Linked DNA regions of Allochromatium vinosum DSM 180. The protein of the gene in region 2 interacts with the protein of the main gene of each other region in a pairwise test. Links are inferred from orthologs where the notes say so. Each region holds a gene or a part of one and is shown on either strand. Other genes may lie near its edges.

Region 1 (2,954 bases), 2.7 Mb from region 2 along the record:
CAGGGTGACTCGCCAGGCAAGCCCTTCGAGTTGGAGTCTCAGGTTGAGCGGCGGCGCCAGGGGCGCGCGCTCGATCCGAACCCGCAGGTCGTCCGGGGCGCTGAAGAAGATCTCCGAGATCGACGCCCAGAGTCCCGGCCCCTGGAGCGTTGGGATCAGCAGGAACTGTTCGCGCACCCAATCGAGCGTCACCAGCCGCTGGAGCACGTCGACGCCATGCTGACGGAGCCCGGCCTCCAGCCAGTCGATGAAGGCGTCCGAGACCGCCGTGATGAGGCTGTCCTGATCCTTGTCGAGCCGGCGGGCGATCTCGTCGCGCACCGCATCCAGATCCACCAGGGCGGCGACCGTGGCCTGATCGCCGGCCAGGACCGCGTGCTCCAGGCGCCAGAGCGTGCCATAGGGCCAGACGCCATAGCACAGCGTCAAGACCAGGAGCAGGATCGCGGCATTCGTGAGCCTGTGGCGCGTGCCTAGCCAGAACCGCTCCAGCCAGGGCCAGTGCGGTCGATTCCAGTGCAGGGCGAAGGTCCGCCGGCGCGCTCCAGTTTCAGGCATCGTCGGTCTGGAATTGCTCGATGGCCTCGCACACCTCCAGCCAGGCCGTTTCGGTGGCGTCCAGGTCGGCCTGGAGCTGGCGTTGCTCGGCCAGGAGCGTCAGCAGGCGATCCTTGGCCGCCGGTTCGTAGAGTTCGGGTGCGGTCAGTTCCTGTTCCAGCGCGGCGCGGCGCTCGCCCAGCTCGCCGAGTCGTCGCTCCAGCGTCTTCTCGCGCGTGCGCAGGGGTTGCAGCGCCTTGCGCGCCTCGGCGGCCTGACGGCGCTGCTGCTTGCGTTCACCGCCGCGTTCGCTCGGGCCTGCTGTCGACCCCTTCTGCTCGTCCTGGAACTGACGCCCGGCGAGCCAGGCCGGGTAGTCGTCGAGATCACCGTCGAACGGACGCACCGCACCGCCGTCGACCAGCCACAGATCATCGCTGGTGACGCGCAACAGATGGCGATCGTGCGAGACCAGCACCAGTGCCCCATCGAATTCCTGGAGCGCCTCGGCCAGCGCCTGACGCATCTCCAGATCCAGATGGTTGGTCGGCTCGTCCAAGAGCAGCAGATTGGGCCGCTGGCGGATGATGAGGGCGAGCACCAAACGGGCCTTCTCGCCGCCCGAGAGCGGCGCGACCGGCTCCAGGGCGCGATCGCCGGCGAAGCCGAAGCCGCCGAGATAGTCGCGCAATGCCTGTTCGGTCGCCTGCGGGTCGAGACGGCGCAGATGGGCGAGCGGGCTGTCGTCGGGACGCAGTTGATCGAGCTGATGCTGGGCGAAATAGCCGATCCGCAGATCCTGGGCGCGCTCGCAGCGTCCGGACTGAAGCGGCAGGGTGCCGGCCAGCAGCTTGATGAGCGTCGACTTGCCGGCGCCGTTGCGTCCGAGCAGGCCGATGCGGTCGCCGGGGTCGAGACTGAATCCGACTCCATCGAGAATCGGCCGTTCGCCATAGCCGGCCACGGCCTCATCGAGCCGCAGCAACGGGCGCGGCAGGTTCTCGGCCGGCTCGAAGCCGAAGCGGAAAGGCGAGTCGATATGGGCCGGGGCGATCAGCTCCAGGCGTTCCAGGGCTTTCAGACGGCTCTGGGCCTGACGCGCCTTGGTCGCCTTGGCGCGGAAGCGCTCGACGAAGCTGTGCATGTGGGCGATCTCGCGCTGCTGGCGCACATAGGCCGCCTGCTGCTGGGCCAGACGCTCGGCGCGCTGGCGCTCGAAGGCCGAGTAGTTGCCCGTGTAGAGCGTCAGACGCTGGTGTTCCAGATGCAGGGTGTGGCCGACCACCGCATCGAGGAAATCGCGGTCGTGCGAGATCAGGAGCAGGGTGCCGGGATAGGCTTTGAGCCAGCCTTCGAGCCAGATGACGGCGTCGAGATCCAGATGGTTGGTCGGCTCGTCGAGGAGCAGCAGATCGGAGCGGCACATGAGGGTGCGGGCCAGAGCCAGACGCATCCGCCAGCCGCCCGAATAGCTGTTGACCGGACGCCGTTCGTCGCCGGGCGCAAAGCCCAGACCGTGCAGCAGCCGCGCGGCCCGGCTCTCGGCCTCATAGGCGCCGATCGACTCCAGCCGTCCGTGCAGCTCGGCCTGACGCAGACCCTCGCCGGCCGCTTCGGCCTCGGCCAGCTCGGACTGGAGCCGGCGCAGTTCGCGATCGCCGTCGAGCGCGAACTCGATCGCCGGGCGGTCGGTGTCCGGGGTGTGCTGGGCGACATGGGCGATCTCCCAGCCGGCCGGGATCACGACCTCGCCCGTGTCGGCGTGCAGCTCATCGCGCAGCAGGGCGAACAGGCTCGACTTGCCGCAGCCGTTGGCCCCGACCAGACCGACCCTCCAGCCCGGATAGATGGTGAGTGTGGATGCTTCGAGCAGCCGATTGGGGCCGCGACGGAAACTCAGGTCTTTCAGTTGCAGCATGAACCGCGTTATCTCCGCGCTGGAATGTTGCTTGCCTGAGCGGATTAGACACGATCGAAAGAATTGAGAACAATCCTTTGTCGAGAAAGCCGAGCGGAGGCCGGCAGGCGCCGCGCGGTTCCGGTCGGGCGACGATCTCCGGATCGTTCGGCCGGCCGGTCATCCGCGCATCCTGTGCCGGACTCAGGTTCAGTCGCGGTATTGGCGTTGATAGGGTTGCTGATACTGTCGTTGTTGTTGCTGGTAGTAGTAGTTCTGTTCTTCCTGCTTTTTCTGCTGATCATAGAGATAGCCGCCCAGCGCGCCGGCGCCGGCTCCGATCAGCGCGCCCTTGCCGGCATCTCCACTCAGCGAGCCGATCGCGGCTCCACCCACCGCGCCCATGGCGGCGCCAGTGCCGGTTCGGTTTGCTGTCGTCGTTTGGCAGCCCATCAAAAACAGACTCAGGGTGATCGGTATGGTCAAGGTGATGATTTTCATCGAAAACTCCACTAGAAAA
Region 2 (3,531 bases):
TAGATGGAACAGCTTGCGTTGCGCGGCGCGGTGGCTGCTGTTGGGTTCGCCGATCAGTTCGAGGCGTGCCTGGAAATAGGCGATGTCGGCCTCAAGCTTGGCCAGCCGGATGCGTGCCTCACGACGCTCCAGTGCATCGCTCTGACGATCCTCCATGAAATCAGGGATCGCAAGACGTTCGGCGGAATCCAGATCGTTTGGCATGGCTGTTTCGGATTCGTCTGTTGCACGATCACTGTCGGTTCGGCCCGACTATTTAACGAAACGATCGTTTCAATTGCTTCCATTGACCGCAAGCTACCCGTGACGACGTGTCGGGTACACTGTCGAGTATGCTATAAAACTCGCGCGTCGGGCCGCATCCGCCGATGTCGTCCGAACCATCCCCAATAAAAACGACAGATACCACCAAAGACGATCGAGCACTCAAGCATGAGCACACTCCTAGACCTGTTCCGAGGCTCCAGCGCGCTCTATGGCGGCAATGCGGCCTTCATCGAGGATCTCTACGAGCGCTATCTGGTCGACCCGGAGAGCATCGATGTCGCCTGGCGCGCGCGCTTCGACGGCTTGCGCCAGGAGGCGGCCAACGAGCCGGCCACCGCTGAAACGCCTCATGGCCCGATCCGCGACAACTTCCGGCGTCTCGCCCAGGAGCCGCGCGCACACGCCTCCAGCCGCACGGCCGACTGTCTGGACCCGGCCGCCGCCGAGAAGCAGGCGGCCGTGCTCAGTCTCATCAACGGCTATCGCTACCGCGGCCATCAGGTCGCCGACATCGATCCGATCCGGCTGCGTGAGGCGCCGCGCATCGCCGACCTGGACCTGGATTATCACAATCTGGGTCCGGAGGACATGGACCAGGTCTTCAACACCGGCTCGCTCTATGCCCCGGATCGCCTGCCGCTGCGCGAGATCGTCAGCATGGTCCAGGAGACCTACTGCGGCACGGTCGGTTCGGAGTACATGCACATCACCAGCACGCAGGAGAAGCGCTGGATCCAGAAGCGTCTGGAAGGCTATCGCGCCAAACCCGAGCTGGACGCTGCGGGGCGGCGCTGGCTGCTGACGCTCCTGACCGCCGCCGAGGGCATCGAAAAATATCTGCATCAGCGCTATGTGGGCCAAAAGCGCTTCTCGCTCGAAGGGGGCGATGCGCTCATCCCAATGCTCGACGAGCTGATCCAGCGCGCCGGACGCCAGGGGATGCAGGAGATCGTGATCGGCATGGCTCATCGTGGCCGGCTCAACGTGCTCACCAACATCTTCGGCAAGCCGCCGGCCGACATCTTCGACGAGTTCGAGGGCCGGGTCCAGATGGACTGGCGCCAGATGGTCGGCGACGTCAAGTATCACATGGGCTTTGCGACCGATGTGGAGACGCCCGGCGGGCTGGTGCATCTGGTGCTCGGTTTCAATCCCTCGCATCTGGAGATCATCAACCCGGTGATCGAAGGCTCGGTGCGTGCGCGCCAGCGCCGCCGGGGCGATCGGACCGGCGATCAGGTGCTGCCGGTGCTCATCCACGGCGATGCCGCCTTCGCCGGTCAGGGCGTGGTGATGGAGACGCTGCAACTGTCGCAGACGCGCAGCTACGGCACCGGCGGCACGGTGCACATCGTCATCAACAACCAGATCGGTTTCACCACCAGCCATCCGCTCGACGCGCGTTCCACGCCCTATTGCACGGATGTCGCCAAGATGGTGCAGGCGCCTGTGTTCCATGTGAACGGCGACGATCCCGAGGCGGTGATCTTCGTCACCCGGCTGGCGCTCGACTTCCGCAACCAGTTCCACAAGGACGTCATCGTCGATCTGATCTGCTATCGCCGGCTCGGGCACAACGAGGCCGATGAGCCGGCGGTCACGCAGCCGATGATGTACCGGAAGATCCGCCAGCATCCGACGCCGCGCGCGGTCTATGCCGAGCGGCTGATCGCCCAGGGGCTGCTCACGCACGACGAAGAGCAGGCGATGGTCACGTCCTATCGCGACTCCATCGAACAAGGCGTGCTCATCGCGCGTCCGGTGCTCTGCGGTCTGGACAACATCGCGCGGGTCGACTGGAGTTTTTGTCGCGGCAAGCACTGGAACCAGGACATCGACACCGGCGTGCCGCTGGAGACGTTGCGCACGCTCAGCGAGGCCATGCTGCGGCTGCCCGAGGGCTTCGAGCTGCATCCGCGCGTCGAGAAACTCTGGGAGGAGCGGCGCAAGATGGCCTTGGGCGATCAGCTGCTCAACTGGGGCTATGCCGAGAATCTGGCCTATGCGTCACTGCTCGATGCCGGCATCCCGGTGCGGCTGTCGGGTCAGGATGTCGGACGCGGCACCTTCGTCCATCGTCATGCCAAGATCCATGATCAGGTGACGGGCGAGTCCTACACTCCGCTCCAGCATCTGGGGCCGCATCAGGGCGCTTTCATCGCCATCGACTCGATCCTGTCGGAAGAGGCGGTGCTCGGTTACGAATACGGCTTCGCCACCGCCGAACCGCATGCGCTCACGCTCTGGGAGGCGCAGTTCGGCGACTTCGCCAACGGCGCGCAGGTGGTCATCGACCAGTTCATCAGTTCGGCCGGAACCAAGTGGGGTCTGTACTGCGGTCTGGTGATGCTGCTGCCGCACGGCATGGAGGGCCAGGGCGCCGAGCACTCGTCGGCGCGTCCCGAGCGCTTCCTGCAACTCTGTGCCGGGCACAACATCCAGGTCTGCGTGCCGACCACGCCGGCGCAGATGTTCCATCTGCTGCGTCGCCAGATGGTGCGGCCCTATCGCACGCCGCTGATCGTGATGACGCCCAAGAGTCTGCTGCGCCATCGGCTCGCCGTCTCCTCGCTCGACGAGCTGACCCACGGCCAGTACCAGGTGCTCATCCCCGAGACCGATCCCATCGATCCGGCCGAGGTCGAACGCGTCGTCTTCTGTAGCGGCAAGGTCTATTACGATCTGCTGGAGGCCCGGCGCGCGCGCGGTCAGACCAATGTCGCGCTGCTGCGTATCGAACAGCTCTATCCCTTCCCCAAGGACGCCTTTGCGAGCGCGCTCGAACCCTATGCGCACGTCGAGGAGATCGTCTGGTGTCAGGAAGAGCCGCAGAACCAGGGCGCCTGGGACCAGATCAAGCATCGCTTCCACAACCTCATCCAGGAGGGCAAGCGGCCTTATTATGTCGGCCGCCCCGCTTCCGCCGCTCCGGCCGTCGGTCATCGCGCCGCCCATGTCGAACAGCATGAGCGTCTGATCGACGAGGCCCTGAACGGCCAGTACAACCCGACCATGAACAAAAGGATCCCGCCGCAATGAGTCTCGAAGTCCGCGTACCCGCCCTACCTGAATCCGTCGCCGATGCACGGGTGTTGACCTGGAGCAAACGGCCGGGCGAGGCGGTCAGGGAGGGCGAGAATCTGGTCGAGCTGGAGACCGACAAGGTGGTGCTGGAGGTGCCGGCGCCGCGTACCGGCGTGCTCAGCGAGATCCTGGCCGCAGAGGGCGCCATGGTCCATACCGATGACGTCCTGGCGCTGATCA

What was found.
Region 1: the proteins of ALVIN_RS01470 (region 2) and ALVIN_RS13535 interact in binary tests that used the Escherichia coli proteins (3 or more experiments, as listed by UniProt). The link is inferred for Allochromatium vinosum DSM 180 from one-to-one orthologs.

What each region holds. Positions count from the first base shown.
Region 1 is NC_013851.1:3,067,355-3,070,308, reverse strand. The notes cover bases 4-2,886. They hold ALVIN_RS13535 (ATP-binding cassette domain-containing protein), read right to left. Parts: upstream 2,456-2,886; coding sequence 551-2,455; downstream 4-550. Other genes in these bases: ALVIN_RS13530 (YMGG-like glycine zipper-containing protein), read right to left, coding at 2,645-2,886; ALVIN_RS13540 (DUF2939 domain-containing protein), read right to left, coding at 4-558. Outside these bases: more of ALVIN_RS13540, read right to left, coding at 1-3; more of ALVIN_RS13530, read right to left, coding at 2,887-2,935. UniProt on the Escherichia coli protein: Genetic data indicate it may be involved in ribosome assembly or function.
Region 2 is NC_013851.1:349,074-352,604, reverse strand. Bases 47-3,506 are described here. They hold ALVIN_RS01470 (2-oxoglutarate dehydrogenase E1 component), read left to right. Parts: upstream 47-432; coding sequence 433-3,306; downstream 3,307-3,506. Other genes in these bases: odhB (2-oxoglutarate dehydrogenase complex dihydrolipoyllysine-residue succinyltransferase), read left to right, coding at 3,303-3,506; ALVIN_RS01475 (hypothetical protein), read right to left, coding at 47-204. Also shown: more of ALVIN_RS01475, read right to left, coding at 1-46; more of odhB, read left to right, coding at 3,507-3,531. UniProt on the Escherichia coli protein: E1 component of the 2-oxoglutarate dehydrogenase (OGDH) complex which catalyzes the decarboxylation of 2-oxoglutarate, the first step in the conversion of 2-oxoglutarate to succinyl-CoA and CO(2).